One region of the Arthrobacter sp. BPSS-3 genome, then DNA from elsewhere that is predicted to be linked to it. Evidence: predicted binding sites of a transcription regulator. Region 1 holds the regulator's gene; the other holds the start of a gene.

Region 1 (4,452 bases):
TCTCGGAGCGGGACACCTGCATCCCCTCGAAGTAGTTGGCCGCCTCGATAATGCGTCCCTCGGTGGCGATCGGCAGGCCCAGTGCCTGCGAGATCGGCTGCGCCGTCTCCTGCGCCCGGGTCAGCGGCGACGCCGCCAGGTGCACGATGTTGGCGCCCTCGGCGACGCGGCGGCTGAAGTGGTCCGCGACGGTCTGCGCCATCTCCCGGCCCAGCTGGGAGAGGTGGAATTCCGGGAGCCTGCCGTAGAGGACGCCGTCGGGATTATGGACCTCGCCATGGCGGAGCAGATGAACAGTCGCGTGGGGCATGTGTACCAGTTTCTCAAAGGGCAGGGGCAATGACGAAATCTTCTACGAGGAGTAGAACTCAAGTTTTTTCCGAAATGTTCCCCGCAGGTGGAATAAAAGATGCAAATGCATGTTTATACTGGGTGAAGCAGTTAGTTGAGACTTCAACCAATGAGGCCGCGACCGACGATCAGACAACGATCCGAACGAATCACTTACTCAAGGAGAACCACCATGGCACTTCCCGCTAACCTCACCGCCGGCACCTGGACCCTCGACAACTCGCACAGCGAGATCGGCTTCACCGTCCGCCACGCGGGCATCAGCAAGGTCCGCGGCCAGTTCAAGGAAGCCGACGCCACTCTCGACCTCTCCGAGAACGTCGCCGATTCCAAGGTCAACGCCACCATCAAGACCGCCAGCTTCGACTCCGGCGACGCCAACCGCGACGGCCACGTCCGCGGCGAAGACTTCTTCGACGTCGAGAAGTTCCCGGAGATCTCCTTCGTCTCCAACGGCATTGTCGAGAAGGGCGACGCCTACGAGCTGCAGGGCGACCTGACCATCAAGGGCATCACCCGCCCCGTCACCCTCGAGACCGAGCTCAACGGCGTGGCCGTCGATCCCTTCGGCAACACCCGCGCCGGCCTGACTGCCGAGACGACCATCAGCCGCAAGGACTTCGGCCTGACCTGGAACGCCGTGCTTGAAGCCGGCGGCGTGCTGGTCAGCGACAAGGTTGCCATCAACCTGGAACTGGCCTTCATCGCCCCCGCAGCCTAGTCTGCACACCCCGGCAGCGCCGGGCACTTCCGGCCACCGCGGCCGGCCCCTCGAATGCCCCGCACCTCTTCGGATGGTGCGGGGCATTCGCTCATTGAGGTGGCCCCCGGGTGGCAACTCGAAACCGTCAGCGGGTCCGTCTACAGTGAAATTCATGAGCACCACCGGCGACCTTCCCGAGCCACCCAAGCCAGGCGCCAACCGGTTCGCGTGGCCTGCAGACCATCCCCGGAACTTCCGTGAGGTTCTGCCGGTGGGCGGTTACGCGGGAATGTTCATGGTCCCGCCGATGCCTGTTCCACTGAGGATTTCGTACTGGATTTGGGTGGCCGGCGGCCTCCTCGGGCTGCTGGCCGGCGTCGTCGGGCTCTTTGGCGGGTTGGTCCTCTTCGTCGTCTCCCCCGGTCCCGGCATCCTGCTGCTGCTTCTGGTGCTGATCGCCCTCGCCCTCGCGGCGGCCCAGGTGACGCTGGCCATGAAGATGAAGGAGGGCCGGGAGTGGGCCCGGTACGCCCTGACGGTCGCCGCCGGTGTGAGCCTCCTGCTGGCCGCCGTCAGTACCGGGTTGGCCGGGGGCGGGAGCTGGCCCAGCTTCGTCATCTGCCTCGCTGCCACGGTGCTGATGTGGCTGCCGGCGGCCCAGGCCTGGTTCGAAGCCGGCAAGTCCCGGACCTGAGGCCGCCGTATTTCACGGGAAGTGCGCGGCATCCGTTCCCCCACAACGGCGCGCGGTCGGGGTACGGTGGGACTATCCACGCTGGGGGCAGGGTCTAGGCGCTGATCCCGGCAGTTCGCCTTCAAATGCAGAGGACCGCCATGACCAACCCGCCAGTCGAGCCCTCCAGCCCTGACGGGCACGAGTCCGGCACACCCCAGTACGGACAGAACCCGCCGCAGTACGGCCAGAACGCTCCCCAGTACGGCCAGCAGGCACCCCAGTACGGGCAGCAGCCGCAGTACGGCCAGAACGCGCCGCAGTATGGCCAGCAGGCACCCCAGTATGGGCAGAACGCGCCGCAGTATGGCCAGAACGGCGCTCAGTACGGGCAGCCGCAGTACGGCCAGCAGCCCCCGGCGTACACCAACGGCCCCTCGCCGTACGGTTACCCGTCCGAGCAGCCGCAGCAGTCAGCCGCGGGCCAGCCGCAGCTGCTCAACACCGCCTTCTGGCTGCTGGTGGCCTCCGGCGTCGTCTGGGTGATCTCGCTGCTCCTGGCGCTCGGTACCCTGGACAACCCCGCGATGCGCAGCACGGTCGAGCAGCAGATGGCCGCCGGCGGCGCGGACATCAGCTACGACAGCATCAAGGGCGCGGTGATGGTCAGCATCATCGTCTTCGCCCTGATCAGCGCCGGCCTGTACGCCCTGGTGGCCCTGAACGTCCGGAAGGGCCGGAACTGGGCCCGCATCCTCGGCACCGTGCTGGCGGCCCTGTCGCTGCTGAGCCTGTTCCCGCTCAGCCTCGGCACGCTGGCCGTGGTCCTCGGCGTCGCCGGCATCGTCATCTTGTACATGCCCGCCGTCGCCCCGTACTTCAAGAAGCAGCAGCCGTTCGCCAACCCGTACGGCCGCTAGACGCCGCGTTCACGCGCCGGGCGCGGGACCCGGACGACGCCGACTGATCAGTCGGCGTCGTCCGGGTCCTGCGCCCTTTGTGCGTGGTAGGCGAGGATCTGCAGTTCGGTGGCCATGTCCACCTTCCGCAGGTTGACCCCGTCCGGGACCTGGAGCATCACCGGGGCGAAGCTAAGAATGCTGCGTACCCCCGCGGCAACCACGCGGTCGCACACGCTTTGGGCGACGGCGGCGGGCAATGCCAGCACCACCATGTTGGCGCCGGTGCGGTGCAGGACCGCTTCGAGGTCGGCGGCGTCACTGACCCGCAACCAGCCCACCTCGCTGCCGATCACCATCTGGTCGGCGTCGAGGATGGCGACGATGTCGAAGCCGCGGGACTCGAACCCGCCGTACCGGGCCAGCGCCTTGCCCAGGTTGCCGGCGCCGACGATCGCGACCTTCCAGTCCCGGGTCAGTCCCAGAGCCGCCGCGATGTGCTGGTTCAGGTACTGCACCTCATAGCCGACGCCGCGGGTGCCGTAGGAGCCGACGTAGGACAGGTCCTTGCGGAGGGTGGAGGAGCTGACCCCGGAGGCCTCGGCGAGCGATTCGGACGAGACCCGGTCCACTCCCTCCGACAGGAGCGTGGTGAGGGCGCGCAGATAGAGGGTCAGCCGCGCCACGGCCGCGGGCGGGATTTGCTTGGCGGCTGCGCCGGCACCCGCGGCCAGGGCGCCGGGTGTGGGGTCCAGCGAGGTCACTATCTGCTCCATCGAGTTCTGTTGTCTTCCCACTCTAGGGCCGGGCGACTTCGGCCCACAAAGCAGCGGCGGCCGGCCGGCTTATCAGTGCCAGGCTGAATGACCTGCTCAGTGGCCGGTGCCGAGCGCGCGGGTAAGGGTCCGCGTCAGCCGCGCCTCATCGATCCGCCAGAAGTCGCGTTGCACCCCGTCCACCAGCACCACCGGAATTTCCTCGGCGAAACGCTCACGCAGGGCCGCGTCGTCGTCGATCGACTGCTCGGACCACTCCAGGCCCAGCGCGGCGGTCACCCGGGTCACGGCGTCGCGCGCGTCCTCGCACAGGTGGCAGTTCGGCTTGGTGATGAGGACGACGGCGGGACTGGGCGCCTGGTGCGGGTCGGTGCTGGCCATGGTTTAACGGTAGCCGGGCGCCGCCGCCGTCGTCGACGCAGCCCTGGTCCGGCCCCGCCGAAGGTGCCGTGCCCCTCTCGCCGGCACGGTTCGCTGGGCTTTTCGGCCCGCTCCTCCGGTGCGGCGGAGGGCTCCGATCACGGGGATGCCTGCCGCATTGACTAGACTCGTGGCATGCCCGAGGAGAAGATCGTCGCCGTCGCCGCGAGGACGGCAGCGTCACCGAAGCACGGCGAAGCTGCCTTCTTCGACGTCGACAACACGCTGATGCGCGGCGCCAGCCTCTTCCATGTGGCACGCAAAATGCACCAGCGCGGGGCGTTCACCCTCCGCCAGGCCGCAGGGTTTGGCTGGAAACAGCTGATGTTCGTCTGCCGCGGTGAGAACCTCGAGGACGTCCACGCCGTCCGCGATACCGCCCTCAGCCTGGCGTCCGGCTTCACCGTCAAGGACATCGAGGCCCTCGGCGAAGAGGTCTACGACGAGATGATCGAGTCCCGGATCTGGCCCGGCACCAAGGCCCTCGCCGAACAGCACCTGCGGATGGACCGGCCGGTCTGGCTCGTCACCGCGACGCCGATCGAGGTGGCCACGGTGATCTCCACCCGGCTGGGCCTCACCGGCGCACTCGGCACCGTGGGCGAGATCCACGAGGGCTCCTACACCGGG
Region 2 (4,452 bases), on a different contig from region 1:
GCCCGGACGGACACGACGGGACTCATCCACGCCGCCAGCACCGGTGCGTCCGAGGGCCCGTCGGACAACCCGCCGCCGAGGCGGAACTGGCCATCCGTGAAGAACCAGGCCGGTACCAGGAGGGCGGCCAGCGCGGCGGCCGCCAGGACGAGCCACGCCTGCCGGGACCGCCGTCGTGCCCGCCGGTACTGCGCCCACGTGACGCTCACGCCGTCCCCGTGGGATCCCGTGCCGGGTGCTGGTTCTCCATCACGGGAAAAGCCTAGGCCGCTCCCCGCCTCGGGCCGCGGTTATGCACAGTGTGGAGGGAAGGTCTCGGGCGGTCCGCCGGGCTACTGTTCGCGGGTGACGCGGCGGAGGTCCTCCTCCGCGAGGTTCGACAGGGCCTCCAGCTGGCTGACCCGGGCGTCATCGATCTCGCCGGCCTCACGTTTGGCCCGGGCGTCGTCGAGGAGCCGCTTGGCTTCCTTGGCATTGCGCCGGGCCACATCGAGGGCGTGTTCAAGGGTGGTTTCGTGCTCCGTAGCCTGGTTCTGTTCCATGGCTCCCATTGTGGTTCGCTTTCCCGGCCGTTTCCAGAGAACCGGCCGGGAAAGCGCTCCGTGTCGGTGACTTAGCCGACCTCGACGGGCAGGCCCGCGGCCTCAAGGGTGGCGACGGCGTCCTTGGCGGGGAACGACGGCGGGTTGACCCCGGCCATTTCCTCCATGACCCGGACCACCTGGCAGCTGTAGCCGAACTCGTTGTCGTACCAGACGTAGAGGACGAGGTTCTTGTCGTTGGAGATCGTGGCGAGGCCGTCCACGATGCCGGCGCGGCGGGAGCCGACGAAGTCGGTGGAGACCACCTCGGGCGAGTCGATGTAGTCGATCTGCTTCCGCAGCTCGGAGTGCAGCGACATCTCACGCAGGTAGTCGTTGACCTCGTCCTTGGTGGTGCCGTTCTCGAGGTTCAGGTTCAGGATGGCCATGGAGACGTCGGGGGTGGGGACGCGGATGGCGTTGCCGGTGAGCTTGCCCTGGAGTTCGGGGAGGGCCTTGGCGACGGCCTTGGCGGCACCGGTCTCGGTGATGACCATGTTCAGCGCAGCGGAGCGTCCGCGCCGGTCGCCCTTGTGGAAGTTGTCGATCAGGTTCTGGTCGTTGGTGAAGGAGTGGACGGTCTCCACGTGGCCGTGGATGACACCGTAGCGGTCATTGATAGCCTTCAGCACCGGGGTGATGGCGTTGGTGGTGCAGGACGCGGCGGTGACGATCTTGTCCTCGTCGGTGATCGCGGCGTGGTTGATGCCGTGCACGATGTTCTTCAGGTCGCCCTTGCCCGGTGCGGTGAGCAGAACCCGGGACACGCCCTTGCTCTGCAGGTGCTGGGAGAGGCCCTCGGCGTCGCGCCAGCGGCCGGTGTTGTCGACCACCAGCGCGTCGTGGATGCCGTAGGCGGTGTAGTCGACGGTGGCGGGGTTGTCCGAGTAGATGACCTGGATCTGCACACCGTTGGCGGTGATGGTGTCGTTCTCGAGGTCAACCTTGATGGTGCCCTCGAAGGAGCCGTGGACGGAGTCACGGCGCAGCAGGCTGGCGCGCTTGGCGAGGTCGTTGTCCGAGCCCCGGCGCACCACGATCGCGCGCAGGCGCAGGCCGTGGCCGCCGCCGGCCTTCTCGATCAGGAGGCGGGCCAGGAGGCGTCCGATGCGGCCAAAGCCGTAGAGCACGACGTCGGTGCTGGTGCGGTCATCGCCGCCGCGCTTGCCGACAACCTCAGCGAGTTCTTCGCGGAGGAACTCATCCAGGCTGACGCCGTCGCCCTCGGCGCGGTACTTCTCGGTCAGGCGGGCGATGTCGATGGCCGCGGCGCCGAGGTCCAGCTTGGTGAGCGCGTCCAGCAGCGGGGCGGTCTCCTCGAGGCGGAGTTCCTCTTTGCTCATCCGGCGGGCGAAGCGGTGCGCCTTCAGGATGTTCATGGTGGACTTGTTGATCAGGCTCCGGCCGTGAATGGAGGTCACCACATTGTTTTCGCGGTACAGCCGGCCGATCACCGGAATCATGGCCTCGGCGAGCGCCTCCCGGCCCATCCACGTATCAAGACAAGAATCTGACGTCTGGCTCACAGAACTACCTTCCTAAAATCCACCGCATACGTCCTCGTGTGCGGAAGTCGGCCGCCGGCGGGTCTCCGGAACCTTCTCGCTGCGGGGATTCGGTCCACCCCGGCGAGCGCGTGACCGCAAAGAAAAAGCCACCGGCTGCGAACGCAGACCCGATGGCTGAACCTCTACGTTCACGCTCCATTCTAGGGCGGACCCCCTCCCCCTACCGGCCGGTACAGGGTGAAATCACTCACATCGGATTGCCGGGGTTTCCCGGCACCACTGGCCTAGGATGGCGGCATGGGACTCATCGTTGCACTTCTTGTCATCTGGCTCATCCTCTCGATCCTCGGCTTCGTGGTGAAGGGCCTGCTGTGGCTGGCCATCATCGGCCTGGTCCTCCTGGTCGCCACCGCCGTGTGGGGCTGGATCAAACGCAAAGCCTGACCCGCACGTCCACCAACGGCTGAGGGCCGGCACCGCATGGTGCCGGCCCTCAGCCGTTGTCCTGCTCTAAGTCGTGGGATGGGTTGACCGATACGCCGGGTTCTGTGGTCCCGGGCCGTTGCCGGCACGGGAATAGCGGCCATCCATCTACGAACGCCGTTGCCGACGCCCTCCAGCAGCCTACCCGGACACTCGGGCGGGCAGCCCTCAAACGTGTCCTGTCTGGCCTTGCTCCGGGTGGGGTTTACCTAGCCTTCCCGGTCACCCGGGAAGCTGGTGGTCTCTTACACCACCGTTTCACCCTTACCCGGCCGCGGAACCGTGCAAACACGGCGCCGCCCCGGGCGGTCTGTTCTCTGTGGCACTGGCCTGCGGGTTACCCCGAGTGGGCGTTACCCACCACCCTGCCCTGCGGAGCCCGGACGTTCCTCGAGCCACTTGCGTGACGCGCGGCCGCCTGGTCAACCCATCCGCTGACCATTCTACGGTCTGGCCGGCGGGCCGTTCGCCCCGGATCCTTCCGCCCCGGCCGGTGGGAGAATGGAAACAGGCACCCCACCGTCCAAGGAAGCGATCCGGATGGACTTCACCGCCGTCGTCATATGGCTGATCGTCGCCGTCCTCGTGCTGATCGCCGCCCGTTCCTCGATCAGGATCGTCCGCCAGTACGAGCACGGCGTCCTCTTCCGCCTGGGCCGCGTGATCGGCGTGCGGATGTCGGGGCTGCGCTTCATCATCCCGGTCGTCGACCGGCTGCAACTGGTCAGCCTCCGGATCGTGACCATGCCCATCCAGTCCCAGGGGATCATCACCCAGGACAACGTCAGCGTGGACATCTCCGCCGTCGCCTATTACCGCGTCATCGACGCCGTGAAGTCCGTCGTCGCGATCGAGAACGTCGCCGCCGCCATCAACCAGATCGCCCAGACCACGCTCCGTAAGGTGGTGGGACGGCACAGCCTGGACCAAACGCTCTCCGAGACCGAGCGCATCAACGGGGATATCCGGGAGATCCTGGACGCCCTGACCCTGGAATGGGGCGTCGAGGTGACCCTGGTGGAGCTCAAGGACATCCAGCTGCCCGAAAGCATGAAGCGGGCCATGGCCCGGCAGGCCGAGGCGGAGCGGGAGAAGCGGGCCAAGATCATCGCCGCCGAGGGCGAATCGATCGCGGCCGCTGCCCTCGGCGAGGCCTCGGACATGATGATGGAGCACCCGCTCGCCCTGCAGCTGCGGAACCTGCAGTCTCTGGTGGAGATCGCGGTGGACAAGAACTCCACGGTCGTCTTCCCGGCACCTCTCATGAGCACCATCGGAGAGCTCTCGGCCTTCCTCGCCCGGGAGAACCAGGCCGCGGCGGCCGCCGCCCGGACGGCAGCTACGCCGCCGGCCCCTCCCCCGCCCAGCTAGGCGCGCCACCACCTTCACGAGGCCCGGCAGCCGCCATGGGGACGGGCGCCGGATGCCGGAGCCGCGCCGGTAGGATCGTACGGTGCTGATTCTGCTCCCGCCCTCCGAGGGCAAGACCCCCGCAAGCCGCGGCGACGCCGTCGACCCCTCGTCGCTGAGTTTCCCCGCCCTGAACGACGGGCGGGCGCAGGTACTGGAGGCCCTCGGCACGGTTAGCGCGCACGAGGACGCCCTGTCGCTGCTGGGTGTAGGAGCCTCGCTGAGCGCCGACGTCGAACGCAACACCAGGCTGCACGCCGAGCCCGCCGCGCCCGCCCACCAGGTCTACTCCGGGGTGCTCTACGACGCGTTGGGCTACTCTTCGCTGACCCCGGCGCAGCGGAAGAAGGCCGACGCGTCCGTGCTGGTGGTCTCCGCGCTTTGGGGCGCCATCCGGTTCGGCGACAGGGTGCCGGCCTACCGGCTCTCGATGGGCACGGCGCTCCCCGGGATCGGACGCCTGGCCTCCT

The links. The regulator Rex, encoded in region 1, represses fermentation and respiration genes when NADH is low (regulators of the CRP and FNR family bind a similar motif). The targets are predictions, from matches to a motif close to CTTGTGAANNNNTTCACAAG.
Region 2: a site for Rex is predicted at 2,324-2,343, ahead of ACFVY3_RS04245 (glyceraldehyde-3-phosphate dehydrogenase). Genes of this name have one in related genera too.

Annotation. Positions count from the first base shown of each region.
Region 1 covers NZ_JBIMMV010000001.1:166,699-171,150, reverse strand. The annotation lists gene ACFVY3_RS00855 (histidine phosphatase family protein) at 1-310, opposite strand, end outside; gene ACFVY3_RS00850 (YceI family protein) at 524-1,072, shown strand; gene ACFVY3_RS00845 (hypothetical protein) at 1,227-1,748, shown strand; gene ACFVY3_RS00840 (hypothetical protein) at 1,889-2,647, shown strand; gene ACFVY3_RS00835 (redox-sensing transcriptional repressor Rex) at 2,695-3,390, opposite strand; gene ACFVY3_RS00830 (glutaredoxin family protein) at 3,499-3,783, opposite strand; gene ACFVY3_RS00825 (HAD family phosphatase) at 3,958-4,452, shown strand, end outside.
Region 2 covers NZ_JBIMMV010000002.1:270,208-274,659, reverse strand. The annotation lists gene ACFVY3_RS04255 (HNH endonuclease family protein) at 1-209, opposite strand, end outside; gene ACFVY3_RS04250 (hypothetical protein) at 333-542, opposite strand; gene ACFVY3_RS04245 (glyceraldehyde-3-phosphate dehydrogenase) at 614-2,107, opposite strand; gene ACFVY3_RS04240 (hypothetical protein) at 2,387-2,533, shown strand; RNA gene rnpB (RNase P RNA component class A) at 2,609-3,002, opposite strand; gene ACFVY3_RS04230 (slipin family protein) at 3,113-3,943, shown strand; gene ACFVY3_RS04225 (YaaA family protein) at 4,026-4,452, shown strand, end outside.